3 regions of the Sporosarcina pasadenensis genome follow, and region 2 is predicted to be linked to each of the others. Evidence: riboswitches for the same ligand, from Rfam matches in the RefSeq annotation. Region 2 holds a riboswitch; each other region holds the start of a gene.
The links. A riboswitch is a leader RNA that binds a small molecule or an ion and turns the genes downstream of it on or off. The one in region 2 is predicted to bind cyclic di-GMP.
Positions count from the first base shown of each region.

Region 1: it holds a riboswitch for cyclic di-GMP, as region 2 does, so the genes downstream of both, AB1K89_RS12280 (Ig-like domain-containing protein) here and AB1K89_RS00415 (GGDEF domain-containing protein) in region 2, are expected to answer to the same signal.
Region 3: it holds a riboswitch for cyclic di-GMP, as region 2 does, so the genes downstream of both, AB1K89_RS09260 (hypothetical protein) here and AB1K89_RS00415 (GGDEF domain-containing protein) in region 2, are expected to answer to the same signal.

Region 1 is NZ_JBFEGM010000008.1:86,797-96,929, reverse strand. It holds gene AB1K89_RS12305 (Mur ligase family protein) at 1-886, opposite strand, end outside; gene AB1K89_RS12300 (YheC/YheD family protein) at 1,146-1,940, shown strand; gene AB1K89_RS12295 (hypothetical protein) at 2,048-2,290, opposite strand; gene AB1K89_RS12290 (hypothetical protein) at 2,339-2,560, opposite strand; gene AB1K89_RS12285 (APH(3') family aminoglycoside O-phosphotransferase) at 2,650-3,423, opposite strand; cyclic di-GMP riboswitch class II at 3,649-3,732, shown strand; gene AB1K89_RS12280 (Ig-like domain-containing protein) at 3,766-6,801, shown strand; gene AB1K89_RS12275 (YheC/YheD family protein) at 6,994-7,764, shown strand; gene AB1K89_RS12270 (hypothetical protein) at 7,836-8,495, opposite strand; gene AB1K89_RS12265 (BCCT family transporter) at 8,530-10,005, opposite strand.
Region 2 is NZ_JBFEGM010000001.1:70,688-80,820, reverse strand. It holds gene AB1K89_RS00420 (hypothetical protein) at 204-719, opposite strand; gene AB1K89_RS00415 (GGDEF domain-containing protein) at 1,235-2,077, opposite strand; cyclic di-GMP riboswitch class I at 2,094-2,177, opposite strand; gene AB1K89_RS00410 (sensor domain-containing protein) at 2,993-4,216, opposite strand; gene AB1K89_RS00405 (STAS domain-containing protein) at 4,943-5,254, opposite strand; gene AB1K89_RS00400 (flagellar assembly protein A) at 5,275-7,326, opposite strand; gene AB1K89_RS00395 (PP2C family protein-serine/threonine phosphatase) at 7,339-8,184, opposite strand; gene AB1K89_RS00390 (STAS domain-containing protein) at 8,184-8,501, opposite strand; gene AB1K89_RS00385 (HAMP domain-containing protein) at 8,517-10,076, opposite strand; gene AB1K89_RS00380 (class I adenylate-forming enzyme family protein) at 10,108-10,133, opposite strand, start outside.
Region 3 is NZ_JBFEGM010000005.1:207,610-217,742, reverse strand. It holds gene AB1K89_RS09285 (phenylacetate--CoA ligase family protein) at 1-9, shown strand, start outside; gene AB1K89_RS09280 (APC family permease) at 49-1,476, shown strand; gene AB1K89_RS09275 (aminotransferase class I/II-fold pyridoxal phosphate-dependent enzyme) at 1,496-2,641, shown strand; gene AB1K89_RS09270 (signal peptidase I) at 2,960-4,069, opposite strand; gene AB1K89_RS09265 (hypothetical protein) at 4,330-4,860, shown strand; cyclic di-GMP riboswitch class II at 5,091-5,173, shown strand; gene AB1K89_RS09260 (hypothetical protein) at 5,230-6,033, shown strand; gene AB1K89_RS09255 (DUF5305 family protein) at 6,057-7,154, shown strand; gene AB1K89_RS09250 (sensor histidine kinase) at 7,129-8,856, shown strand; gene AB1K89_RS09245 (response regulator) at 8,853-9,494, shown strand; gene AB1K89_RS09240 (DUF3006 family protein) at 9,615-9,863, opposite strand; gene AB1K89_RS09235 (S-layer homology domain-containing protein) at 9,860-10,133, opposite strand, start outside.

The sequences.
Region 1 (10,133 bases), on a different contig from region 2:
TTAACACTTGATGATGTCCATACCCCGGCACAAAAACTGAGTATTTCTTTTTAGCGTTAAAGGAGAACATTTTCTTTTTTTTAACGTTCAGTTCAAATTGCATTCCGTTATCGCCGTACGTAATATCAGTTGCCCGAAAATCAGCACGGTTCGTAACACCAAAGGTATGTATGTCTCCTTTAAATTTTTTCAGTCCTATCTTTTTCGTATTCTTGTCATCAGCATTGACGATGAGCGTACCTTTGGATCCTACAGCTTGAACCATTTCTGCTTTCGCTAAGAGATACGCTTCCGGAGTTTTACATCCATCAAGATGATACACACCAATATTTGTAATAATCCCGATTGTCGGCTTAAAGTAACGAGAAGCGAGTAGCACATCTCCTGGCGCACCTACTGCCGATTCAAACACAGCAACATCTGTGTGCTTTTCAATGGAAAGTAAATAGGTTAGATGATGGGTCCTCGAGTTCGCTGATTTCTTAGTTCCGGTGACATTATGATCGAAACCGAGGATATGCTTAATCATATCTTTCGTCGTCGTTTTCCCATTTGTTCCGGTTACAGAAACGACGGGAATCGAAAATTGGTTCCGATAAAAATTAACGAACCCCCAAAAGGCATGCTCAATGTTGTTAACTTTTATAATCGTACAATCTTCAATACGCTCTAATTCAGCAAAAACAGTATCTGTTACGACCACACAAGGGACTGACTGAGCGATTTTCTCCCAATCGATTTGCCATTTTTGTTTTAAAAATAGTAATTTATTCGGCCCCATCTTCTGGAGGTGGTAAACAACATCGTTAATCCTGAATTTATCAGAGCCTTTAATAAGTTGTCCATTCACATATAGGCAGATAGTTCTCGCCGATAATGGCTTCATGTATGTTCCCTCCAAATCTCTTCATACAATACGTTATGCTTGCTGGAAATTATCAGCTGTACAGTAGTCTTGTAACAGATATAAATTTGGTCATAATCATCTCCTCATTTCCATACAACCTTTCCCAATAATCCAGATACAACTATTCCGTATGCATAGAATAGAAAAGAGATTAGCAACAACGACTGCCTTAGAAAAAGATTAATGGACTATCGGGCCATCGGAAAGGAAAAATTCAAGATGAAATGAGGAAGGGTACATGAAGAGAACAATGGGGAAATGGGAGCAAAGTATATTATTACAGCACCATCCTCTAGTCGCAAAACATATTCCAGAAACGATAACTTACAGTGAGAATAACTTGGATGATTTATTGAGCCGCTATCAGTCTGTCTACGTCAAACATGATACGACGGGCCAGGGTAGAGCAATTTTCAAGATTCGAAAAAGGGACGACGGGGGCTACTACTTAAATGGATTTACAATTCAAGGAACACCTATACAAAAATCCGTATCGAGAGTGGATGAAATTCAGCAGCTCCTCCATCCATTTATTAACTTAGGCAGAGTAAGCGGTCTCTATATTATTCAAGAAGATATACAAAGCTACACCCAAAATGGACAGCCTTTTTCTATTCGGGTTCATGTTCAAAAACTGAAAGACAATTGGGTAATTGGCGGGATGTACGGGGTATGTGGAACGACCGAAACCGGTCTAGTTACAGAAAATGGGATTGTAAACCCCCATAGGGGCGGTGAAGTAATGACCGTTTCCGAAGTATTATCGTACACAAAATTCAACAATATACAAGAGGATACAGTAAAGAAGATCGAAGAGGTTGCAATCGAAGCAGCGAAGGTCATCAATTCCATTTTACCAAACAGAGAATATGGAATTGACTTCGGTGTCAATCAAGAGGGAACACCTATAATATTTGAAGTGAATACAACACCAAGCATCCGCTCATTTGCAAAAATTGAAAACACAGTCATTTGGAGACGAATTGTTGAGATACGTAAATTGCAAAATGAAGAAGATGGAACCAATCATTGAACATTAGGCGGTCTATGATAGAGGTTCCCTTCAAGGGGTCAGCTTGTTAAACTAATCCATTATGAGCTCCCACTCAAGGATGGATTATTTTTATTGTGGAACGACTACTATGCCGATTTCTCCAGCTTTTTCGCCAATTTTATTGCCGCTAACCACATTAAGACGATGAAGACTCCAGAAACAAGAATTGTTAACACGCTACTAAATCCACCCGGCTCTCCGAAAACAACCGATAACAAATTGGCAATCCCGCGTGAGGGCGATGGAAGTCCAAGCCAATGAACGACCCACGGCATGATAAATAATCCAGACAAGACACCAAGGACAAAATAAAAGGTATATTTCTTCATCATTTGTCCCTCCTCGCCAATAAATGCTGTTTTGGCCGATTCTCTCTATTACAATATGATGAACCATACAAGAAAAAACAATGTCATAAAAATAATGCCAATAATTGAAGAGATTTTTGCGTATTTGATTGCCCCATCCGAAATGTCGGGATCCTCGTTATACATCCAACGTTTCCCCCACAAAATCGCATCCTCCGGATATTGATATTGTAGAATAAAGAGAATATATAACGGAATAGATAGAATCAATCCAAAAATGAACGTCAGCATACTGTCCCCTCCAAACCCTTTCTGAATACTACTTATACGAATTTCGAAGTTGGAAGTTTCAGTAATTACAAAAAATACAGTCCACCGCTTTAAAAAAACTCATCCATCAGTTGATAGTAATCAACTCTAGATTCATCCACATCCGTAAATCCATAGCCCGCAAGAAAGAAAGGTACGTATTCCTTGCCAAAATTACTGGTGATGCTTCGTATCGCCAATGCCAAATCTTGATATTTGTCTGCAACCCCAGCTCTTCCCCAGTCAATAAAGCCGCTCACTCTTTTATTTTCCACAATGACATTTGGCAAACAATAGTCACCGTGAGTGAAAACGAGATCTTCGTTTAATGGCCTGTTGGTAATGAGCTCTTTAAAAAGTTCGGTTGCTTTCCTTCCTTTTCGCCCCTCGTCAAAATCATCTTCATCGACTAATTTATGTTCCACTCTATTCTTCGCTTCTTCTATTTTCATATCCAACCTTTGATCATATGGACAATTGTCGATAGGCACACGATGAATTGTTTTGAGTCCAGATCCTAATGACTCCAACACGGTAGGCAAATATTCTCGATGTGATTGATCAGAAGCATTGACACCTTTTATTTCAGACATTAACAAGTATTCGTTTGCCTCGTCCTCCCCGTAGAATAGCACACGTGGCACAGGCAGCTTCCCTTCCAACCACTCCAATTTTTCCTTTTCATCGAAGAGACGTTCAACAGAATCTCTCGACTGCACTTTCAAGTATTGATTCGAATGAGAACTTTTTAATAAGAAGGTCTTCGCTTCCGAATGGCCAATCGTAATCGGTTCCCACGAGAATCCATTAGTCAATTTCGCTAAACTTGAAGGAACTTCTATCAAATGAAACACCGCCATTTCTATTCTGTAATTCTTTCGACTTCCGAGAATGCAGAAGTTTTCATATGAAGGTCCCGTGCAACTCGTATGATGCAGCTACATACATAATCTTGAATCAGATCATAATACATCGTTTTAGTCATCTGTTTCCTCTGCCCCAACATAAATTAATTCGAGCTTAAGATATTTATGAATTAACAAATCACCATTAGCATAATGATAAAGACTAGGTTTTTGGGAAGCTTTGAAATATGACCACTATCTGGACACTTGGGTTATATGGAGCTAGTAGTGTAACCGGCCCTCTTAATTACCTTTGTAACATTATTTATGAGGAGGAGTACAATGAACAAGCAACAGAGTAAAAAATTCGGTGCGGTTGTTCTAGCAAGTTCTTTAGTCTTTAGCTCCATTGCACCGACAATTTACGCTGCGCCTAATCCCGGTAAAGCAGAGGCTTCTACTGGCAGAACAGAGCTAAACAAAATCACAGGTGTTACTACGTTAAACCCCATTCCTGCCCGTGTAGACAATGCGAGTACAGTTCAACTAAGTGGTACTGTTGTGATTGATGGTCCAAAGCTGGAGCTAAAAGTAAATGGTAAAGTTGTAAATGCAGAAACGACACAAATTTCTGATAAGCGTTGGGCATTCAAATATGTCTACCCTTTAAACTCAGTAAATCTGTCTGAAAAGAAGGATGAGCAAATCACTGTTGAAGCCTATACAGTTTATCCAAATGGAAAAAATGCAGGCGCAGTCCATACAAGTGCTCAACCCGTTAATCAGACTGTTGATTTAACTCCACCTGACATTACTTTTAATGACTACAATAAAGATTGGACGAATCAAAGCATCACTGTTTTTGCTAGCATCAATGAAAAGGGTACACTTAATCCAGTCAGCTATACTTTTAATGAAAACGGCAGCTTTACCTTTATCGCTACGGATTTAGCTGGAAATACATCTGAGAAGACAGTGACAATTGACAATATTGATAAGGAAGCCCCTGAAGCTGAAGTTTCCTATTCCACAACTTCCCCAATCAATACGGATGTCATTGCAACTATTAAAGCAAAAGAACCAGTAACGTACACCAATCTAGATGAGTTACCGGATACAATGGAATTTGACAGTAATGCATCCACTCTTAAGTTTACTGAAAATGGCAGTTTTGAGTTAAAATTTAAAGACAGAGCTGGAAATACAGGGTCGGTCCATGTGACAGTTAAAAATATCGATAAAGTTGCTCCTGTCGGTTCACTTGTATATTCTAAAACCGAACCTACAAACGAGGATGTAACGGCAACTCTTACATTTACTAAACCTGTTACATTTAAAAACCTTGAGGATTTACCAGACACAGTTACGTATACAAAAGTGGATGATCAAACGTACACGCTTACTTTTCCAGAAAATAAAAATGTTAGTTTAGAGTTTGTAGATGCAGCCGGAAATACGGGCGAAGTGGAAATAAACGTAGCAAATATCGATAAAATTGCTCCAACTGCCAAGGTACACTATTCAACTGATAAGCCAACAAATCAGGACGTAGTAGTGACAATTGAACCTAGTGAAGATGTCACGATCCTTAACAACAATGGTTCTCCTAGTATTACCTTTACTGAAAACGGCAATTTTGAATTTCTCTTTGTTGACAGGGCCGGAAACACTGGGACTGCACAAGTAAATGTTGATAATATAGATAAGATTGCCCCTATCATCACAATTAGTGAGTATTCAACAGAATGGACGAATCAGGATATTACGGTTACTGCCAGCACAAATGAGGGATCACTAAATAAAGAAAGCCACACTTTCAAAGAAAACGGCAGTTTTGAATTCATTGCTACAGACCTTGCTGGGAATGTTACACGATATACTGTCCATATTACCAATATTGATAAAGTTGCGCCGGAAATTACAGTGAAACCTTATAATACAGACTGGACAAATCAAGATATTACGGTTGAAGTAAGCATGAATGAAGAAGGCGAACTAAATACGACAAGCCATACCTTCACAGAAAATGGCACATTTACATTTATTGCGAGAGATCGTGCAGGAAATATAACTGAGCTTCCAGTTACCATTTCAAATATTGATAAAGTTGCACCTGAAATAATCGTTGAAGAGTATATTACTAGCCCCACAAATCAAGATATCACAGTAAAAGTGAGCATGAACGAACCTGGCACATTAAACGCAGAAAGCTATACTTTCAAGGAAAATGGCGAGTTTGAATTCATTGCTACTGACCGTGCAGGGAATGAAACAAAGAAAAAAATCGTAATCTCGAATATCGATAAAGTTGCACCAGTTATCACAGTACTCAGTTACAACACTTCACCGACAAACCAGGATGTCATTGTAACCGCTGAAACTAATGAAGGAAAACTAAATGCAACAAGTCATACATTCACGGAAAATGGTTCATTTGACTTCATTGCAACGGATGACGCAGGAAATATAACTGTTGTAACCATTACGATCACCAATATCGATAAAACACCTCCAGTTATTACGGTAAATCCTTACAATACAGATCCAACAAATCAGGACGTGGTTGTTACTGTAACGACAAATGAAGGGACGTTAAATACAACTACTCATACCTTCGAAGAGAATGGTGAATTTAGCTTTGTCGCAACAGACGAAGCAGGAAATGTAACTGTTGTAACCATTACGATCACCAATATCGATAAAACACCTCCAGTTATAAGCAATGTTGTCAATGGATTCTCTTATAATACCAATGTGGCTCCTACCTTCAATGAAGGGACGGCTTTATTGAATGGAGAAGCATTTACCTCTGGAACAACTGTTTCTGTTGAAGGCAGCTATACTTTAGTGGTGACTGATGCAGTAGGAAATGAGTCAATTGTTTCCTTTACAATTGATAAAACAGCTCCAGTTGTGAGTGGTGTAGTAAACAATCAATATTACAATGTGGATGTTACTCCTACTTTTAACGAAGGAATGGCGACTATGGACGGAAACACTTTCGATTCTGGCACTGTTGTTTCTGCTGAAGGAACACATACACTTGTAGTAAGAGACAAAGCCGGGAACCAAACAATTGTTACCTTTACGATTGATAAAACGAATCCTTCTCTAACAAATGTGACAGCCAGAACAACTCAGGGCCAGATTAAAACGACAACCGTTTCAGGGGACGCCGAGCCAGGTGCGGTAGTTGAAGTTTACTTGAAAAATAGTAATGGAAAGAAGGGTGGTTCGCTAGGAAGTACAACTGTAAAGCCAGACGGCAGCTTCAGTGTTTCCTTTAGTGAAATAAAAAATAACACTGATCTCATTGTAACTGCTACTGATAAAGCAAATAATACATCCGAAGTTACTGTTACCGTAAAAAATAATTAAGTTTGCAATGTTTATGTAACAAGAGAAGACTACCTGTTCCCAAAAGACAGGTAGTCTTTTCCTGTTACTTCATTGTTATTTAAGGATGATAAAACCCTTCCAAAAAATCCAGATGCCATGATTCTATATGCATAGAATAGATAAGAAGATTCGTAACAATGGCGGCGACTTAAGAGAAGGAGATGAGAAAATATGAAAAGAACATTGGGGAAATGGGAGCAAAGTGTGTTTCTACAGCAAAATCCATTAGTAGCTAAACATATCCCAGAAACGCTCATTTACAATGAGAACATTTTAGATGAATTCTTGAACCGCTATCCGTCTGTCTATGTTAAACATAATACGACGGGCCAAGGCAGAGCGATCTTAAAGATTCGCAAAAGTAACGGCGGACACTACTATGTCAATGGATTTACCATTCAAGGAAAACCCATACAAAAGACCGTTTGGAGAGTTTATGAAATTCAGCAGCTCCTTCATCCATTTATTAAATTTGGTAGGGTAAGCGGTCCTTATATTATTCAAGAAGCTATACAAAGCTGTACCGAAAATGGACAGCCTTTGTTAATTCGGGTTCATGTTCAAAAGCTGAAAAACGATTGGGTAATTGGCGGGATGTATGGGGCAATCGCAAGCAAACTGGCGACGGAAAGCGGGGTTGTGAATTCCCATAGGGGCGCTACCATCATGACCATTTCCGAAGCATTATCACTTACAAAATTCAAAAACGATCAAAAGGATACGGTAAAGAAGTTAGAAGAAGTTGCAATTGCAGCAGCGAAGGTCATCTATTCGGTTGTACCTAATAGAGATTATGGAATGGACTTCGGGGTCAATCAAGACGGAATGCCTGTCTTAATTGAAGTGAATACAACGCCGGGCATCGGCTCATTTGCAAAAATTGAAAATGGAGCACCTTGGAGACGAATTGTTGAGATACGAAAAATGCAGAGTGAACCCTAAGCGAATGCTTAAAAAAAGAACGCATGTCACTCATACATGCGTTCCTCTTTTTATTCAACCACATAGATCACTTACAAAGGCACCCGTGTCTGCAAGCTCCACACACCACTTTTCGTCAACTTATCAATATGGACTTCAATATCCCCGCCTAAATAGACCGTCTCACCTTTAATCGCAACGACCATCGCCTGCACGACGGGATCACTATTATTTTTTTGATAAACATCGCCGATTTTAGGTATATGGATTGGAGGTGTATGGTGTTCCTGCACCTTCGCTTGCGAATTTGGTTCATGCGCTTCAGGCGTTGCCAAATCAATGATTGTCGCACCCTCTTCCAACCCCGGCACCATTACCCAATATTCGCTATGTCTGATTCCATTCGATTTATTGCTAATCACACCGTTCGCTTCTATTGAAGATACAGTTTCAATCGCGTGAAGATGGTGATGATCAATGGAGTCGGGTTTAGGATTGATAATTAAAATATAATCCCCGACTTTTGCTCTCACTTCTTTATGAAGCGTGTATCGTTGATAATTGAACGTAAAACTATCCAAATGCTTCGGTCTATACAATGTAATTTCTCTCGCAGTTACGAGCCGCTGCTCCAAATCTTCAAGTCGAATTAGATGCACAGACTTCCTGAAAAATGGGTTTACAGAGTACACTTTATGCAACTTGTTTTGATAATAAACAAATTGTCCTCTTCTAACGTTTAATAGGTTCACTACGACCCCACCTTATGATTTTTCTAGTTTCCGATCACTCTTTTTGCTGTATGATTTTATAAAAGGATACGACCATTAATATGATAATAAGGGAGAGAGGCAACGCCGAAATGATGAGCATATTTTGAAAGCCTTTAATACCACCAGAGTACATGACAATGGCGGCCATTGCAGCTAATGCGAGCCCCCAAACGATTTTGACGACGTTGGAAGGATTCAATTGTCCTCCCGTACTGAACATGCCGAGTACAAATGTTGCCGAATCCGCAGATGTTATGAAAAATATAGCAATGACAAACACGGTCATCAAGGACAGGACTGTTCCAAGTGGATAATGCTCATACATGCCGAATGTCACCGTTTCTGTCACTAATGTGGATAGCTTGGCAATCCCGTTTTGCTCCAAATATAATGCCGAACCGCCAAAAACGGCAAAGAAGATGAATGTCACAAGTGTAGGAGCAAGCAATACACCTGCAACAAACTCCCGTATTGTCCGGCCTTTTGACACACGCGCAATAAACATGCCTACAAATGGTGCCCAAGAAATCCACCATGCCCAATAAAAGATCGTCCACTCATTAATCCAATCGCGCTGATCTCCATTCAACGGTTTCAGTTCAAAACTCATTTCAATGAAGTTCCCTGCATACTTACCGATCGAAGTTGTAAATAAATTGAGTATGTACATGGACGGACCGACAATAAACAAGAGAACTAATAGGATAAATGCGGCGACAATATTGATCGTACTCAAGTATTTTATTCCTCGTCCAATACCCGACCATGCGGATACAATAAATAAGACAGTAGAGATGAGTAAAATGATCAATTGAAACCAAAACGTTTTAGGGGCGTTAAACAGATACGTTAGGCCACTATTAATTTGCGCTGACCCGAATCCGAGTGTGGATGCGACACCTACAACCGTTGCGAAAATCGCAAGCGTATCGACGATATGTCCAACCGTGCCCCGCATGACTTTCTTGCCGAACAACGGCTCAAGCGTTGCACTAATCAACCCAGGGGCGCCGACCCGAAATTTAAAGTAAGCGAGTACAAGTGCTACAATGCTGTACAGCCCCCAGCCATGAAGGCCCCAGTGAAACATCGCGTATTGAAGTGATTCAATGATCGCCTGATCAGACCCTGGCGTTGCATTCGGCGAACTGATGAAAGCGTGTGAAATGGTTTCGGCTGTTGTAAAGAACATCAGTCCAATGCCCATACCTGCGCTGAACAGCATGGCAAACCATGCAAGTAGACTAAATTCAGGCTTCTCATTTTGTCTTCCTAACTTCACCTTGCCAAAACGGGAAAACATAATATAAAAGCAAAAACTGATCATCGCAACAATTACAAATATGTAAAACCATGCAAAGTGATCATAAATAAACTCGGTCGCAGATACTGTCAACCCGTTCAAACTATTCGGGGCAAATGAACCCCAAAGCACAATCGCTATACAAATAACGACCGCATACCAAAACACCCTTGTAATATGCAACAAAATTCCCCTCTCTCCTTCTTCCACTTATCGTCACCTCGTGGAATACACTATAAAACGAGCCGCCTATCCGATTTATAAAATCGTCATAGACGGCTAGTAAAGATACGGCAATCAATTATACCCCTTTT
Region 2 (10,133 bases):
TATTTCTGCGTTCTTTGCAGAAATTAAGGCAGCCCTTCCTGCTCGCAAAAGCCGTTCTTCGTAACGGCTTTCGCAGGAGTCCCCGCCTTCCGCTTCAATCAACGGAACTCCTTAAATCGACTACGAAGTCTAACAGTGCTAAGTACAAAAAAATACTCCCGATTTAGAGAGTGTTTACTTTACTGCGATATGATAGTTGGACTTTATTTTAAACGATTTTCTATTTCTATTGTTGGGAAGTAATCGCCGTACTCGTTTGATTCTTTTTCCGTGCGATTCATACTGATTGTTCCCACACCCACGTATTCGATTGTCAAAGTTTCCCAACCTTCATGATCCAGTAATTCATCTGAGAGTTGGCTATATCTTGTAACGGCTAAATCTTCTGCGGATAATCTATCATCTGTTGCCATTTTTATAACAGCTTTTAATTCTTCATTTTCAATAGTCACGCTAACTAACTTATCGTCAACACCTACGCCATTGTAGTCAATAAGTTCAGTAACTTCTTCAATAGACATACCTTGTGATTCTTCCTTAGCAGGTTCTTCCTGAACAGGCGTTTCTTCTTCCACAGGTTCTTCTTCATTCACTTCTTCCTGCTCAGGCATTTCTTCTTTGACTGTCGCATCATCTTCGACAACAGCCGGCTCTTTTGTGCCATCTGCACAAGCAACCAATAACATAGCAGCCATAAATAAGATGAATAGTTTTTTCATGTTGATCTCCTCCGCATCCAATCATAACTAAAAATAGGAGGATTGTGAACCGACATGGTAACGCCAGACGAATTCATCTTTACAAAGGAGTTCATGCAAAAGTGATACAGGAACGTCATAGGTATTTGACGATTTAGGCGTTAATAAGCGTGTATTTACATTTCTTAGAAAAAGCAGATCAAACTAAAGCAAAACAAGTCGGAGACCGCGTGTCGATCAATTAAAAGTATATTGGACAACACTTTGTGCTAAAAAAGAGTATATTCCCCGTTCGCACAAATAGAAAAAAATCCACATCCTATGTATAGTACCTAATAATTTGCCATTCGATTTTTCCTTAGTTTATTATAATAATTCAATTTAAATTGACTTTGCTTTGGAAAAACAGACCTTAAATTTTCAGAGGCGTAAGCTATCATAAGTATCTGTCATTTCAAATACAAATTATATTAATAATAATTCTTAGATATCGTAGTAAGCTCCTGTAAAATAAAAATCAGCAGAAAAAGTAAGTATCAATTAATAATTGCTATCTGATTTCTACCGTTTTCTTTTGCTTTATATAACGCATTATCTGACTTCTCTATAAACTCCTCAACGGTTTCCTCATTGTAAATAGATACACCAATGCTAATTGTAAAATGAATACGTTCATTTTTATAAATGAACTCTGTTTTTTCTACAGCCTCACGTATACGTTCTGCTATTATTAACCCTTCAGCAAGATCGGTGTTTGGAAGAATAACTGCGAATTCTTCTCCGCCCAAACGAACGAAGACACCAGCAGAGTTTCTTACGTGATTATCAATAATACTGGAAGTATGCTTAAGAGCTTGATCCCCACATTGATGACCATAATTATCATTAACTTTTTTGAAATGGTCTATGTCTAATATCATAAAAACTAAAGAACTGTTCGTCCTTTTACTAATAGGAATAGTTCTTTCCATAAAAAGCTCTAAATATCTTCGATTATAAGCACCAGTCAATGAGTCTATAATAGTTAGCTCTTCTACTTTTAAATATAATTTATGAGATTTGATAATGAAGTATCCAACAGTTAGAGCAATAGACCAATTAATCAGCGAACCTAAGATAAGAGCATTAATTTCGCTATTATCAGGTTTAATTTTCTGACTAAACTCTGTTGTGTACTTCAATAAGCTATAAATGACTCCAGCCCCTATAGTTACTTTCCATTTAGGATACATATTTATAATATAGATAATCGGAATCAGAGCGAGTGACCATATAAATGGATAATGTCCACTCGCTTCCTCAGACAAAATTGTATCAATAAAAATAAGGACAGCAGTAAATAAAAAAATTAATGAGTATTTAAAACATTTTCTTTTCAATTATTCCCTTACTCCTTTCGGTAACCCAGCCATCATAGCTTAATGCTTTAGATCTGTGGTTTTGCGTCATTATCTTTCGATAATTTTGCCTTTATCAATAGAGTTGCCTTAGTATATAAGTATACAACAGTTAGATACTTCCAAGGCTAAATAAATCTGTCATTGACTCTTAGTGGTCTAAACTGCTCCGTTGTTTAACAAGACTCATTCCATTAAATGGCTCGTTTGCGAAGTAACAACATTATTAAAACATTCAATTTCAATCGCCAATTATAACATTTCCTATATCGAAATGCAGTTTTTGATAATCCGTATGATATGAAGTAATAAGCTCTCCATTCTTCATTAGTACCCTTTTGGCTAGGTAATGGATAAAATTATGTCAAGGATTGTACAAAGTGAAAACTGGGGAATTTTAAACCGTTATTATTGAGGATTTTAACACTGATATTCACACCCTGGTACATTTATTTTCATTCAGAGGTAAGAAAGATGGCAGAGGCGGTACATTCCGATGGCTGTAATCAGAGTGAGATTCTTTTTTTGTGATTCCTGGTGCACCGTGCCCCAGTCAACAGGGAAGTACCCCTTATCGAGGGCTTGTTTTTCTGGAAAGAGATGCCTCTAGACAGGAGTTGGTCATTGTATCATCCAAGTCTTCAACGCCGAGTTTCTTGGTGCTGCGAACGGCATCGGAAACAGTATTCCTTGAGTGTCCAGTGCTAGAACTGATTGTTCTATGACTGATTCCTTCAAAATAAAGTTCCGGAATCCTCCGACAATTAATTATAAAAAAGTCTCCTGTACATTATTGTCATGCGTATTTGCATGCAAACTAATTATACAAGAGGCTATTATTTAGATTGGTGGCCTCCTGTCCCAAAGACAGTGGCTCTTTTCCTCGTACTTGGTGGCTCAATACTCCGCATAAGCGGCTCTATTCATCCGCAAATCAATATTGGATTCGATATGATTAATTGTCCTCATTAATTCGGAGGCGTCTACAGGTTTACTGAATAAATATCCTTGTCCTAACGTACAGGATTGCTCTTTTAGGAATTGGAGATGCTCCACACTTTCAATTCCCTCAGCCAATACATTCAAGTCCAAATCTCTGGCGAGGTGAATGATTGTCTTCACAATCGCTTGATCGACTGGATTATGGGTCGATTCTGAGATAAATGATTTATCTATTTTTAATATATCCAAAGGAAAATTCTTCAAATGATTCAAATTGCTATATCCGGTTCCGAAGTCATCGATACTGATAAGTAGACCGAGAGATTTTATTCGTTGAAGAACACTGATTGTATGCTGTACGTCTGCCGTCATGCTTTCAGTGATTTCCAGCTCCAAATACCGGGGATGGAGTAGGGTATCTTGTAATATTTCAGCTATGACGGAAACGAGGTTGTCTTCTTGAAATTGTTGCATTGAAAGATTGACGGACATAACTAGGGTTGGATGACCTTCGTTTTGCCATGTTTTGTTTTGCATACACGCTTCCCGAATGACCCAATTGCCGATTACAGTTATTTCACCCAATTCCTCCGCAACAGGAATCAGCTCATTTGGAAATACTAGACCCAGCTCAGGGTGTTCCCATCTAACAAGTGCTTCAACCCCGACAACCTTCCCTGTATTCAAATTCACCTTTGGCTGGTAATGAAGTCGTAATTCGTCTCTTTCAATCGCCTTTGGCAAATCATTATATATAATTGTATGCCGTCTAGCATCACTCAATGCAAATAAGGGTTCTACTTTGTTTGAAGCTCGTCTGACATTGATGATCATGCCAGCAATTGCCGAATTGCTTAAACCATTTTCAATCTGAATCTCACAGAAGATTGATGAACCGTTCGCTTTCTTCAATTTCAATTCGGTTACAAGAAATCCCCTTTTTTTCTTTACACAAGTTGAAGCAATCATTTTGGCAATTTGCCATTCTTCTCTATCGATGAAATCATAATACTTTTTACCATTCATCTCTTCTGGTGTATATCCCAGTACAGTTTCTATAGAATCACTTGAAAGTTTTAAAAAGCCATTTCGATCAAAGAGAACAACAGCCTCAAAAAAATGATCAGTTATCGGGTCTAAAATATCCAAGTGTGACTTTGAAAGATAATATTTATCCATTTGCACTAACCTTCTTTTTAAAAACATTTTCTCACTATTATTATCCGTCATTCGACAATACTCGACAATTAATAATAGTTCCTATTACTCAACACAAACCCTTTAATTAGTTCTTATTGCATAGTAATTGTATCTATGAAACAATAACACTTTAAATGCCTTCTCAAGCCCAATAATATTAAATATGCAGGATGACTCGTTTATGAATTTATTCGAATGCATCCAAGACCTATCTTTTCTTGTCAGAAACTTCTGCTTGGCGTACTATTTAATCATTTATATAGGGTTCATTTGGAAAAACCCTTTTTATTTTTCGGGATACGGAAAAATTAATTAACGAGGAATCAAACATAAAAATTATCACCCTGTCTTCATATGAAGGAATAGATTGTATCTAAGAAGCGTTAAGGATTTGGATAAAAGGAATCCTTCGTAAAAAGATGGAGCCTTTTGAGATCGTTCGGTCTATAGAAAATATTCATTTTAACCGAATGTATTTACACACTAACGCAATTCCTATGTAATCGAAGAATATAAACGTTTAAGCAGGGAATACTGATAGTCGCTTTTTTCAATCGACAATTGTCCTACCCAGTCATCTGTTGAATCCTCGCCTTGCCCACGGAAATTGTCCGCCAGAATGGAAATCAGTTGGTTTTATAATGGAATAAGGGGCCATCCCAAGAGCCATTTTTCATGACCTTCTGGGAAAGCCCTGCCGAATGATTAAACGAATATTTCTTCTCCAATAATTTCTTGGATTTGCAATAACTCAAATACCTCCATTACCTCTTGTCTTACGTTTGAAATAGTGACCTCTGCCCCTTTTTCTTGCATCGTTTTGACCAAATCTAATAGGAGTCCAATACCTGAAGAATCTACAAACGGTACATCCTTTAAGTTTAATTTAACTGAGGAGAACGACTCTAATGATGGGATGAGCTCATCTATCACTACCTCCGTACCATCTATATCTAAATCGCCTTCAAATTCAACTTCTACATGCTCTTTTATCATTGTTAATAAAAAACAAAACATTTTTTTCCCTACCTCTCACATCAATGAATAACTATTCGTCCATCCTCACTGAGGTATGCTGTAACATTATATCTTGTATTGGTAAAGGTATATTTGCTATTTCCGATTTTGATAGAACTACCTTCCATCACCTTTTTAATGTGAATTTGTTGGTCATCCGGCACTGAAATTAAAGTAGAAGTACCACTTTCCGCACCTACTTCATTAATTTCCACACCTAATCGACCATACACTTCACCGCCACGAAGGATACCCATAATTTTCAGGCTACCTCCGGCATGAACCTTCGTATTGATACAGCCTTGACCAATAATAATTATATTTCCACTACAATATAGACTGCTATTAAGCGAATTCGAAATCGTAATATACGAATCAGGTTCGATTGGTGTTTGACTTAATTCATGCAAATGCATCATCTTTTGCGATAGTCCCATAATAGTATCAATGGATGCAATTTCATTCGTTAATGATAAGAAAAGTTTATGCAGCCATGTAGCAACCTCTCTCCAATCATCCTCTTGTAAATAATCCTCACTCATTCTTACAATGTCTACATATTTTTTGGCAATTGGTGGCAAGGCTTTAAATTTCTTCTCTAGTAAAATCTGGATCAATGGTTGAATCCCTGCTCTTGATAAATCACTTGATTTAAAAGCTGGTGAAACGGAGAGTTGTTGAATAACCCCGATTAGATTTGAAACATGTTGATTCATAATACCGAGCAAGTGCCCCAATTCAGCGACTAACATATTATTTTTCCCAGCCGAAATCTCTGAGCCAATAATATTTCCGTACGTAATAACAGCGCCTGCTGCTGTCAAAGTTGCCATGTTAACCGTTTGGTGAATAATTATATCCCCATCCGCCTCGACACTCATCGTTCCTTTCACTTCACCAACTACTTCAACATCGCCTAAAAATCGAATATTTCCTGACGTCAAATCAACATTACCAATATGGGTCAGTTTTTGCATAATTGATATTTTAACGAGCTGTCCTCTTTTTTCGATAAAAGGACGACCAGATTCAGTTGCTACAATTGTATTATCGACGGACATAACACCTTTTCCGGTTTTTATAATAAGAGGAAAGGTTTGTTTCGCTGGAAGCGGTTCATTCGTCACGGTATAACCCATTTCGCCTGGTATGGGAGGATGCACAACGGCTAAGACCTGACCTCTTTCAACCGATGGAATGGTTTTAATTTCTCTAAAATCTACACTGCCATCCTTTTTTTCCTTAAGCCCTTCAGATGTATCCACATCTACCTTGATATCAAGCCAGCCATCCTTGCCAGGCTTTGGTTTGATACCTGTCGCAATTTCAAAAGTAGCCGGTTGCATTACTTCCATTGCCTTGCTAATTTCGGACTGATTAAAGCCATGCTTTACTCGTAATGATTCTAACTCTTGAAGAACTGTTGCATATGATAGATTATTTTCAACCTCACTCGTTTCCTCAACCACTAGTTCAAGATGATGAGCTGGGTCAAGATCGATCACTTTCCTTTTTACCTTGTAACCAGGCTCTACATCTAGCATAACCTTTAGTCGCTGTTGGTCCATCGATATTGACCACTTTGTATCTTGCTCAACATCTTCTACCTTAATTTCGTACGAATCCTTCTCAGAAATAACCGCTGTTCTTTCTGATACTTGCCGCCCATTTTTATAAAGTTTAACTCCATCCGGTATTGTCACCATCGGAAAACGTATCGGTGAAGATTTACAATATAAACGTCCATCCTCCACCCAGACTTTTCCTTCAAGCGATTCTAATTGCGTATCCTCAGAATTATCTTCTTTGTATTCTTCAATATAACTCTGTTGTCCGGGTAATTCAGAAGCTATTTTCTCAACCAAGTCAAACGGATCTATATCCTTTTGTTTATTGGTTCCATTATTCCTTGTTATCTTTACTATTGCTTCCTGTGATCCAATCCCTAAAAAGCCTTTCGTTTCATTTTGGATAATTTCAATTGATACTTCACTCTTTTTCGCCTCTAGTAAGTCTAAACCAATCGTAATTGCTTGATTGATATCCTTACCCTTTGAAACAATACTGTTCATAAGTATATCCCCCTACCATATCACCGGAGAGTTTAAACTTGTTATATCAGCCTTTTTTTCACTGATTTTTAATAAAACCATAGTAATATCATCTTTCTGAGGCATTCCTTCTGTGAAATGAAGTACAGAATCCATAACACTTTTTTCAATTTCCCCAACAGCACTATCCTTATTCTTTAATAATGTTTGAGAAAGACGTTCTAACTTATATTGCTCCCCAGCTTTATTTTGTGCCTCAACAATTCCATCCGTATAAAAAAAGACGGTGTCCTGTTCCTCTAATTTAATCGTTTTTTCATTATATACTTGATTAGGAAGACCTCCTACCATTATCCCCTTCACCTTAGGCAGCTCCTGAACCGTGTTACCTAAACCTCTAATAAGTAACGGTGGGTTATGACCGGCATTTGCATACGTTAAAACAGAAGTTTGCGGATTCCAATCCGCACAGAAGAGAGTCACAAACGATTTTAGTGTTCGTAAATCTTCAAACAATGCTTGATTCATCGCAGTTAATGTATCACCCGGACTTTGGGTGCTCTCTGCAGCACTTCGAAATGCACCTCTCGTTAAAATCATTAGCATCGCGGCTGGAATGCCTTTACCCATGACGTCTCCTATAACTATGCGAAGGTTTCCATTTACCAATGGGTAGAAGTCAAAGTAATCTCCGCCAATTAATCTTGCAGGAACCGAAGACCCCTTAACTTCTCCCCCCTCAACAGGGGGAGTTTTACCATTAAGCAAGGATGTTTGAATATTTTTCGCTAGATTGATTTCACGCTGTAAAGTCTTATCCATTTTATTTTCCTCTTCCGGGGCATTTGAAAAAGTATATGTCAAACTATCCATATACATTATTCAACCTCCCCTTGCATAGCAGTCAAAATGTCATATAGACCGACAGTTTCTAAGACTTCCTTCGTTAATTCATCTTCTCCTTGAAGCTTTAGTTTGAAATTCTTTTCATTTGATAAGAAAATCGCATTCATAATTGCCCCAATACCGGTTGAATCAATGAACTCTAAGTTGGAAAAATCAATAATTAATGTATCAATATCATTCACTTCGTCAAGAAATGGGTCAATGACATTCGCTGTTGTAATATCTAACATCCCTTTAAGGTTCAGCGTAACTTTATTTCCTTCAACTATTTTATTTATCGTTAATTCCATATCATAGCCCTCACTTTACAACTTGAATTTTCCCATTTGTCCAAGCAATGTATTTGAAATATCAGATAGTTCACTTGATTGTCCATGCAAGGACTTCAATAAATCTGAAAGTGTAATCGTCATATCAGTAGTTGCAGCTGTACGTTCATTCGCAATGTTCCTCATAAGATCAATCCTCTCAACAACAGACTGTACGTGTACATCTTCTTTATACGGTAGTAATACCTCGACTACTTCATCTAAGAAGGTGGAAATATCATATAATTGTTCTCTTGATTTAATTGTTGCTTCCGTAGATAACTCATACATTTTTTCAACAGATTGAGATGCTTCCGCTTCTAATAGAACTGAAAGTCCCTGTGTTTTCGTTGCTTGTTCCTGAGTATCCTTCACAAGTTTGTTCAACCTGTCCACCATTCTATTCGTAGTCTCAGACAACCTTCCTAGCTCACTTCCGTCGTTAATCGTACTGTGAGCAGTTAAATCCCCTTTTTCCAAAGCTTCAATTTGATTAGTTATATTTTTGATGTTTTCATAAATATTGTTGAAGAAACGAACAATTAATAAAAGTAATGAGATTAATGAAACGATTCCAGTTATTAATAAAATTAAAGAATGACGGATAATTGGTCCTGTCAGTTCTTTATAATCTAATACAAGCATTATGACTTGATTAGTTTCCGTAGGATAAAAGAGTTTTAAAACCTTTTCACCATTTACCTTTTGAACAAATGATTGTTTATTAGGTGACTCTAACATTTTAATAAAAATTTCTTTGTCATCCTCTGACTCGTATTGATAATCTCCATAGACAATCTTTTTCAATGGAGGAAAAAATTGATCCGCTAATTCCGGATTTTGGACAACGTGTGGGTCTATAACAGCAATTTCTTTTACATAAGTATTTTCTTCCTTCATTTTTTCTATCCAGGAATTGGGGCCAACTTCTTCGGTAAATTTATATACTTCATCCGAGGTAATATACGGATTTATCAAAAAGTCAGCACCTTCTGGATGATAGTATGCATATTTATAATAGCTATTTTCATGTACTCCAGATCTCATGATCGGTAACACAACTAGCCCTTTTTCAGTGTATAATCCTGGCACCGCAGGATCTTCGTTTTTAAACATAACTTCAGTTGATTGAATAATATCTGGCTGGTCAAAAGTAAAGCCGATTTCCTCGGGGTCCGTTGCTCTTACAACAACAAAATTATTATCTTTTCTAACAAAAAGAGATATATCAGATAGACTCAATTCTTCTTTAATCACATTCAATTTTTCATTTGTAATATCATCAATTTTTTTTGTATTCAACATTTCTGCTATCCGCTTTGACTGTTCGGTGATTTTCAAATCAATTTGATGTTCAATACTTGTTGCAGCAAGATTTGTTTCATTGATTCCCTGGCTTATACTTTTAGAAATCATAAATGACTGTTTTTCAATTTCATAATCCATTTGTCGATTCATAACAAAGATTTGTATAATCCCTGAAATTAATGTAATAACTAGTAAAATCGATATCATTCTAACTGAAAACTGTTTTCGTAATGTAGTATGTTTTATCATCCCGGTATAATTCCCCAATTCAATTTTAAGATTAGTTGGATTGCATTGCTAATTGTT
Region 3 (10,133 bases), on a different contig from region 2:
AAAGATTAAGCCCGGACAAGCAAAGACTTACTAAAAGGAGATGTATTTATGGGCGAGAGAGAGGTATTGGAAAAAAATTTAAAACCTTCATGGGTATGGGCAATAGCATTCGGATCTTCCATCGGGTGGGGGGCATTCATATTACCCGGGGACTGGATTGCAGAGGCGGGTCCCGCCGGAGCCATGATCGGAGTGTTTTTAGGCGCGATCGTCATGATGTTCATTGCTGTTAGTTACGGTGTACTGATTAAAAAGCATCCTGTTTCCGGAGGGGAATTTGCGTATGCCTTCCTGAGTGCGGGGAAGACATGGGCGTTTATAACAGGCTGGTTCCTGGCTTTAGGGTATGCATGTATTGTCGCGTTAAATGCGTCAGCCTTATCCTTACTGTTAAAGTATCTATTCCCTTCTTTTATGAAGCAACTATTCCTTTATGAGATAGCGGGCTGGGAAGTCTATCTTCCTGAAATCATCATTTCTTCGTTAGCTATTTTGTTCTTTGCTTATTTGAACATAAGAGGAAATGGGTTTTCGGGCAAGCTTCAATTTCTGTTTTCTATTGTATTGATTTTGGGTGTTGCAACAATGGGTGTGTATACGTTCGCTTTCGCCGATTTTCCAATCGAAAATATGAAACCTGCTTTTCCTGAAGGGAAGTCGCCGCTAATTTCCATATTGCTTATACTTGCAATTGCTCCGTGGGCATACGTCGGTTTCGATAATGTCCCTCAGGCGGCTGAGGAGTTCAATTTTTCGCCTAGAAAAGCATTTGGACTCATCATCATGTCCTTATTGGCCTCCGGATTAGTGTACGCAACAATGATCGGGGTAACATCATGGACTTTCGCACCGGGGGAGAATGTGAACAATTCAAATCTTTGGCTGACGGGTGATATTATCAGCTCCTCCTTTGGGGCGGTTGGAGTCATAGTCCTGGCGATTGCGATAAGCATGGGAATTTTTACAGGTCTTAATGGGTTTTTTCATTCATCGAGCAGACTCCTATTTGCGATGTCACGAGGAAAGACGCTTCCCGCATTTTTCGCGGATTTGCATCCGAAATACAATACACCTTATAAGTCGATTATGTTCATTGCACTTTTCACGCTTCCATCTGCATGGTTTGGGCGTGAAGCGTTAATATGGATCGTTGATATGTCGTCAATTGGTGTATCGATAGCTTATTTCTTCACATGTTTTACAGCATATAAAGTCCTTAGTTGGGCGAGGAATGACAAGGGATTAGAGGTTTCTCCTATTAAAAAGACAATTGCTTTTTTAGGAGCCGTATTTAGTATAATGTTTGTCCTATTATTGATAGTGCCAGGTTCGCCGGCACAACTTGGCACGCCATCCATTGTTGCTCTACTTATTTGGATTGTACTTGGCGTCACATTTTTCACGAGCATCTATAAGAGCTTTAGAGTGCTCGGTAGAGATGAAATGTCTTACTATATCTTAGGACAAAAAAAGTAAAGTTGATGGGGAGATGAACATGATCGAAAACAAGAGGATTTTTTTATCCTCCCCTCATATGAGCGGGAATGAGCAGAAATACATTAACGAAGCGTTCGAAACGAACTGGATTGCACCACTTGGCCCAAACGTGGATGAGTTTGAAAAGGAAATTGCGGCTTATGCTGGGACAGCAGGCGCTGCCGCTACTTCATCTGGCACAGCTGCGATCCATTTGGCACTCGAGCTTCTCGGTGTTGGACAAGGGGATACAGTTTTCTGCTCGAGTTTGACGTTTGTGGCGAGTGCGAACCCGATTTTGTATGCAGGAGCGGAGCCGGTTTTCATTGATTCAGAGGAAGAGACATGGAATATGTCCCCTCTCGCATTGGCTCGTGCTTTTGAAGAAGCGCAAGCAAGACGGAAGTTGCCCAAAGCGGTAAGTGTCGTTAACTTGTACGGGCAAAGTGCGAAGATGGATGAACTGATTGAGATTTGTAATCAGTATGAAGTTCCGATGATTGAGGATGCGGCAGAGTCGCTTGGATCTCTCTACAAAGGGAAAAAGAGCGGGTCCTTTGGACAGTTTGGCATCTATTCATTCAACGGCAATAAGATCATTACGACTTCAGGTGGTGGCATGCTCGTATCCAATGACCTTGACGCATTGGCCCGCTCACGCTTCTTGGCGACACAGGCACGAGATACGGCAAAGCATTATCAGCATAGTACGGTAGGTTATAATTACCGGATGAGCAATATTCTCGCGGGTGTTGGTCGTGCGCAGCTTGAAGTGTTGGATGATCGTGTACAAGCCAGACGAGATGTGTTTGAACGATATATGCAGGCGTTAGGGGACATTGAAGGGGTCCATTTCATGCCGGAGTTGCAGGGGACGTATTCGAATCGTTGGCTGACGGCGTTGACGTTGGATTCTGAAGTTATAAAGGTAACTCCTTACGAGCTGATTGATCTGCTGGAAGAAGAGAATATTGAAGCACGTCCTGTGTGGAAGCCGCTTCATATGCAGCCGTTATTTGAAGGGTGTAAGTTTTATCCTCATAGTGTTGATGAGGTAGTGAGTGAGCGGTTGTTTGCTGAAGGGCTATGTTTGCCGTCAGGGTCGAATATGACGGTGGAGGAGCAGGAGAGGGTTATAGAGGTTTTGAGGAAGCATTTGACATAGGGTTCTACTCTTTAAAGTGACAGGTCAATTAGAATGGTTTAAGAATAAGCTGAAGAAAAGTCCGTTGGTGTCCTATAATTCACTTACCTGAGATTAGTCAAACTCATATTCAGCGGTAGGAACATCCCCAAAGAGTTAGAAGCCTCTTTTCTGAGAGAGCCATCTACCATCGACTTTTGCGATGATTTAGATGGCTCTTTGTGTTTTTGAATATAGGCAAAGATATTAATAAAAATTGTGTATGCAGCCAATATTGACTATTCATTCATACTGTTGAATGGTCATAAATACATCTTTTACAGGCATAGACACAATTCTTTAAAACGGTAACACTGCCCGCATCCTCCTTTTTTTCTTCCTAACCACATTAATCATTTTCCTTCTCATCCTTCCATCAATGAATGGATAGACAATTAGGGGCAAGCCCGGCACCAATGAAACAGTTGCAAGTGCTATCCAGTAACTTTTTTGTGCGAGGAAGTAAATTAAGGAAGACGGTAAAAACGGATAAAACAATCCTACTTTTATTGTAGTGTCGTATGAACCGGGAGTTTCGGCGTTTACGGTGAATTCTGTTTCGAGTTTTTGACCCGGAGACAGTGATAAGCTGTTATGGCTTAGCGTTACCTGTTTATCATTCGTTGTAATTGCTCCGATTAATTTGAAGAATCCTCCATTGGAAAGATCGGATAATGGATTTGTTACCGTCTCGCCAACTTTTAAAATGCCGACCGCGCTGCCCATAAGGACTCCTTGGCTGTCTTCGGATACTTGGTAGACAAGTTTTAATGTTTGACTGGAAGCGAGCATCGTTGCTCCCATGATGACGGCAATCGTTAATCCACCTACTATATAGATGAGTTGTAAATCCATCCCTTTATTTTTCTTCCGGTGTTTCTTCTTGCCGGACAGTAATTCTCCGATTCCAATAATAATGGCTATCACTACTGCAATGGCAGGAAGGGTGTAGGGGCTGCTTTGATACTTTTCCGCCCAAAGCGATAAGTACCCTAGTTTCGGGATGACGATTGGCTTTGTTCCAATCGTGAATGCCTTGCCTGCAATCATTTGCCGTTCAATCATTCCTGCCCCGTCTTGCTGATCGGAAGTTTTATTTGCATCCCCTTTTGTAACGAAACCCTGCTCCGCGTTACCGTCAATGACCCGGTGAGCAATCCATCCTTTATTAGCAAGACTCCCTTTTTCCGTTTTGAAAAAGATGATATCTCCATTTTCAACCTGGTCCTTCTCTTGTAGATTGTTAATGATGACCATGTCGCCCCGTTCCCAAACAGGGTACATGCTGTTTGAACGAATGACGGTTAGCAAAACGGGCTTGCCTGTTATGGCTGATCCGACTGCGGCTATTAATGTACATAAGATACCAATTGCTAAGACGGCGTTAAGTAATTTTGAAAATAGCTTCATGCAACCCCTCCTTGCCTCTAATTTTATTGTAAATGCATTGTAGATAATGCCCTCTAAAGTGGAATTGATAGTGTACGAAAGTATACGACGCTCCTACGTATGTAGTAATTTGGGGTCTATAAAGTAGATTATCGAAAGTAGACTAACGTTCGTAAAATCCAACACTATAGAGTGAGGATAACCATTTGGAAAGCTCCTATACTAAAAATAGTTCCAACAACGGCGAAGAGCCGAATAAAACTATTGGAGGAGATTTACAGATGAAGATGAAAAAAGGGTTGTTAATGGTAGTGTTCCTACTAGCAATGTCGAGCATCATGGCAGCAATGTCATATTCCTCGGCGAAAGTGACAAGTGCGATGACAGGGTCAGTAACAAATACGCACGAATCACTCTTAGCTCTTAGTCTTCCTGAGCCAGGGCACGCTGCATCGAAGCTTGAGGATGGGGTATTGAAAATTGATTTTTCTCACGGAACTAAATTTGGTATGCAAAAGAACAGTGAATACACTTGGAATAATTTGTTTTTGGTTAAAAACAACTCGGAAAACAATGTCACTGTAACAATTAATACTGAAGAGAAACTACCTGAGGGTGTAAAACTTTTCGTCAGAACAGGTGCTACGGAGAATTGGACTGAGATCAACAAAGAAACAGTAGCGAAATTTGAAGGATTTAATACAACTAACAATACTAGAAGAAACGTTTCTGTAAAAGTAGAAGTATCCGATAAAGCACAAATCAAGAAATTTACTCCAAACATTGTTGTTAGTGGTGCAGACGCACGATAATAATAGTAAAAGGGTTTTAATATACGAAACCTTAGAAACTGTAGATGTAGCGTACATTACGTGAAGTCTACAGTTTTTTATATGAATTTATTTACTAGGCATAACAGGATTGATTAAATTTGAAGTTAGTGACAATCCATTCATCTCTTCGACAAAAATAGAATGGAAGGTACAGCAATAATCGACGAATTATTCTTATTACTTTGGTTATACTTAACCATATAAACAAATAGTATCACGGAAACTATGAAGTACATCCTTTATATGGGCACCTTGGATGTATGGAGTAACTGGTGCAACCGGCCTGATTAAATGTGGACATCTTGTTCCGTTTAATTGGGCTATTATTATGACCTGGGAGGGGACCGATTGAAGCTCAAGTTAAGTTTAGCCGCATTTTTTTTATCAGTTTCTGCACTTTTGTTACAAAGTACTAGTTTTTCGACGGCGGAAATCAAGAACGATGTCGTGATATCCGTAGTCGCAGAGGATGATGCGCTTATTGCGATTACGGGTTGGGAAGGTAGGATATTCATATTGAAAAACAATACTGATGATTATGTGGATATCGAAAACATTATGGTAATGGGTGGTGACTCACTAGGTGTGGATGGGTACTTTTCAACAATGGCAGCTGGTGAAGCGAGAGTATTTACACTCATCGGAGAAGCACCAGAGTTATCGGGTAAGGAGATTTGGATAACTGCCAGTTGGGAATCGGGACGAGCAGATATCACTTCAATGATTCCACCATTCGTAGAGGAAGTAAATGAATGTACAGATCAGTCGAAAGTGAACGAAGTAATAGTAGATGAAGAAGTAGTTGAGGATACGAGTTTCCAGGAACCGAATGTAGAGGAAGTGGATGGGTGCACAGAACAGTCTGAAGAAGATGAAGCATCAGAAGAAGCAGATGGAGAAGTAGAAGAAGGCGAAGAAAAAATTGATGAAGGTGTTGGGGAAGCGAAAGATGAAGAAAAAGATGTAGAAGTCGTTGGGGAAGGAGAAATGAATGGAAACTCGGAAGAAGGTGGAGAGGTAGAAGTGGAAGTAGATGAAGAATCAGTAAATCAGGATTCGACGGAAGAAGATGCAAATGAAGAAACTATAATTATAGAAGAAAACAATCTGCCAAAAGCAGAACAGACAGAAAGTGTAGATGACTCACAATAGGGGTGATTGAGCTGAAAGGAATCTTGGCTACTGTACTAAAAAAGAATAATAAGAAGCTATTCTTATCGCTGCTGCCTTTATTACTCATCATAGGCGCACTATCCATTTATTCATGGATGACACCACAAACGACAACCGTTCAGCTTGTCGACAGTACATCGAATATCGAAACGGCCTTTGCGTACAAAGCAACGATGTCGCCTAACATCCTTTATCCGGAAGGAGGAACGGTCGACGTCGGAGATACTCTCTTTAAGAAAATCACAGCTGCGATTCCTTTAGATTTGAAGACGATCATCAAATCGGAGGAAGAAGTGCTCGCTAAGGGAACTTACGATATTCAGTTGATTGTTAAGGCGGGAGATATTTGGCAACGCACGTACCCACTGCAAAGCAAACAAACCTTTGAACAAAAAGGGAAGGATATTTCCGTTATCGACAATGTGTATAAAATAGACTTGACCCAATTAAACGCATTCATTACGCAAGTGGAGGAAGAAACGGGCGTCCGACAATCCCAGTATGACCTTGAAGTCGTTCCGACAATTCATGGAGTCATTCAGTATGCAGACATGGAAAGGGAACTGCAAGTTCAGGATAAGCTGATATTTCATTATTTATATGATGAAATTAAGCTTGCTAGCGAGAAGAGCTTTACGACGGCTGTTCAGTTTAATGAAAGTGAAACGACTGCCAATCCATTCAGTTTGCTGGAATTGACGCTTCCTTTGATTACCGTGAGGATTACTACTACAGTGTTGTCCGTCATTCTTTTATTATCCATCATATTTTCGTTCAAGTATTTGGATACTGGGCGAGTGAGACCTGTAAAATCAGAGTCGGAAAAGCTCAATAAAAAGTATGGCAGCCGGATGATCAGAATTTCCCAACTAATTGACTTCACTGGTAAGACGGTTATTCCGTTCGATACGTTTAAATCACTGCTGAAAATTGCGGATGAGAAAGAGCAACCGATCTTCTTCTATGAGAATGGAAATGATCGAAGCCAGTTGTATCTCATAGTGGACGGAGCGTATGTCTATACGTTTGAACCGAGAACCGATGCACCAACGGTACCGAATAAAGAGACTGGAAATGGAAAAGCGTATGTCGTTGGTTAATGTATTCTTTTTGAGGATGAAGAAGCGTCCGTCGAATCATATGGGATTATTGCTGTTGTATCGTTATGTTTCGCTCGGATTAACTTCTTTCTTCTTCATAGCGGGCATGGAATCTCCGTTGTATTTTACAGTAAGCGTGATCGTGTCACTCCTTATTGCGGCTTGGATCATCACGGACATCCAAAAAAGATACGTGGAAAATCATACGATGTTGACTCTAAGCGTGTGCGCTGAAACGATTGGTCTGACGCTATTATTACTTCCCACGGGAGGCATTTCAAGTCCATTTATCTGGTATGCATTGAATCCGGTTCTTGTTGCGGCAAGCTTCCTGACGCCGATATTTTGTTGGGGGATTCTCACTTTCTACCTCGGCAGTGCGACCTTGATTGCTTATCAGTTAGGTGGTGCTGCTGAGTGGTCGCAGCTGTTGGAGGAGAATTCATACTTTTATCTTGTCTGTCTATTGACGACATTTCTTGTAAGATTATTTTCTGGCCTTACGAAAGAGTTGGCTAGTAATGCTAAAGTGTTAAAAACACAGCACGAGAATTTATTGCAAATGAATCAACGGCTGGCTGAAACGAATGAGAAATACCAGGAGACGGTGGAGCATATCATGTCGCACTACCATCTGATGGACAGCTTTTCAGCCGGTAAAAGCCCCAAGCTGATCATCGAAGAAATTACTCATTCGTTGAAGACGTGCACGCGAAGTGAGGTGGCGTTCTTTTGGCTGACGGACCTAAGCCACCAAGATAGCCATATCGCCGCGACGTCATCACCCGAACTCATCGAGGCAGAGTTGAAGCGGAAATGGAAAACGGTTAGAGGTAAAAAGGAGTCGTTTATCGACAGACTGAACGATACTCCGTATGGAATGAAAATCATCCGTACTTCCAATAACGTCGGGATTTTAGGTGTTCAGATTGGATACTCCCAGGAAGAAGAAAAGGCTTTTCTGCAAAATCAACCTTTTGAATTTCTAAGTGAATTAAGTGAAATCATGCTCGAACGCCTGCATATGGACCAGATGATGGATCAAATGATTGTCATCGAAGAACAGAACCGTATTGCCAATGAAATTCATGACAGCGTATCCCAAAGGTTGTTTGGCATTGTTTGCTCCTTGCATAGTTTGCAAGTGAAGGGGCGGCATATGACAAATGCTGAGTTGATCCAGGAGTATCAATTTCTTTCGCAGTCAGCCAATTTAACGTTGAAAGAGCTCCGGTCTGCCATTTTTCGACTCAGTTCCACGAAGCGGAGAGACAGCCCTTTCCTTGTCCGCCTGAAAAAGTATTTGGATGAATATGCAAGGCTAAATGACATTAGGATTAATTATCAAATTACAGGTGAAGAGGCGCTGATTCCGGATAAAGTGAAGCAAGCCCTCTACCGGATCATTTGCGAAGCATGCGGAAATGCGGTACGACACGGGGCATGTCATAATATTGAATTATCGTTGATACTAGATTCCGAAAAAACATCGTTGCTTATACGAGACGACGGCATCGGATATAGTGTGCATTCTGATGAAGGAAAAGCAGAAATAGGATTGGGACTCTTTAATATTAAAAGTTTAGTGCATTCATTTGCAGGAACATTTTCAATCAACGGCACCCGAGAGGCTGGCACACTGATGGAAGTGGAAATTCCAAATGTAAACATGCTGATATTGGAAAAGGTGGTTGGAGAATGAAAGTAGTCATAATTGACGATCATCCCCTTGTTCGAAAAGGTCTTAAATCAATTCTTTCCCTGGACGAATCCATGGAGATTCTAGGGGAAGCATCAAAGAGCAACGAAGCGGTAGCGCTTTTGATTTCGAAGAAGCCTGATCTGGCACTCGTCGATCTTCGACTCGGCAATGGATCCGGGCTAGACCTTATCACAGAAGCGAAACGCCAAGGAATAACTTGCAAATTCGTAGTACTCACTTCATCCACTGACGAGCTGGATTTCAAACATGCAAAAGAAATAGGCGTCGACGGCTACATCTTAAAAGAAGCATTACCGGAGGAACTCATCCATGCCTTGCAAATCATTCGCAGAGGCCGCAAATACTACGACCCTGGCGTCTACGACTTCGTTATGAACTCTAGAGAATCCCACCAAGACGACGGCCAAATTGAACAACTCACCCCAAAAGAAAAAGAAGTGCTGCTCGAATTGGGCAAAGGACTATCAAATAAAGAAATCGCGAAGAGACTCTACATCACCGAATACACCGTCAAAAAACACGTCAGCCAAGTCTTAGCAAAACTAGGACTCGCAGATCGCACCCAAGCAGCATTATATGCGAATGTAAAAGGTTTGGTAAGGTATGTGGTTAGTTGAAGTCAAGCGATTGAGGTAAGGGGAGCAAGTTACTTAATAGTATAAATAGGATGCACAACCTAGGGGGAAAGTGTAGATAAAGCGACCATTCTCATTTTAAATGAGAATGATCGCTTTTTTTCACTTCTTATTTTTCAATTTTACGAGCAAGCTACTAACTTTATCTTTCATGTTCTGAGTTTCATTTGCCATAACTTCAATAACATAATCAGATTCGGTTTCACCGATACAGACGATATCCCCTTCGGAAAGATTTACAGATATCTTAGAAGCTGGAATTAACAACTCTTTCTCTTCCTTTCGATACTGCAAGAACACGTAGAATCCATCGTCTATTCGATCAAGTGTATATCGCTTTTTCTCAATCATTTTTCACAAGCCCACCCATCGTTATCTCGGTCAGATTTAGAAGCGTACGCCGGGTGACCTTTTTTAACCCCAGCAGGATAATATTTTCGCATTTCTGTACAGTTTTTGAAAGAAGTTGGAGCTCCAGGTATTACATACAAACCTGAACCTAAGTCCGGTTTTGGAGTTGGTTTAGGCTCGGGTTTTGGTACAGGCTTTGGTGCCGGTTTTGGTTCTGGCTTCGGTTGTGGTTTTGGTTCAATTGGTTTTGGTGCCACCGTTCCGGTCCAA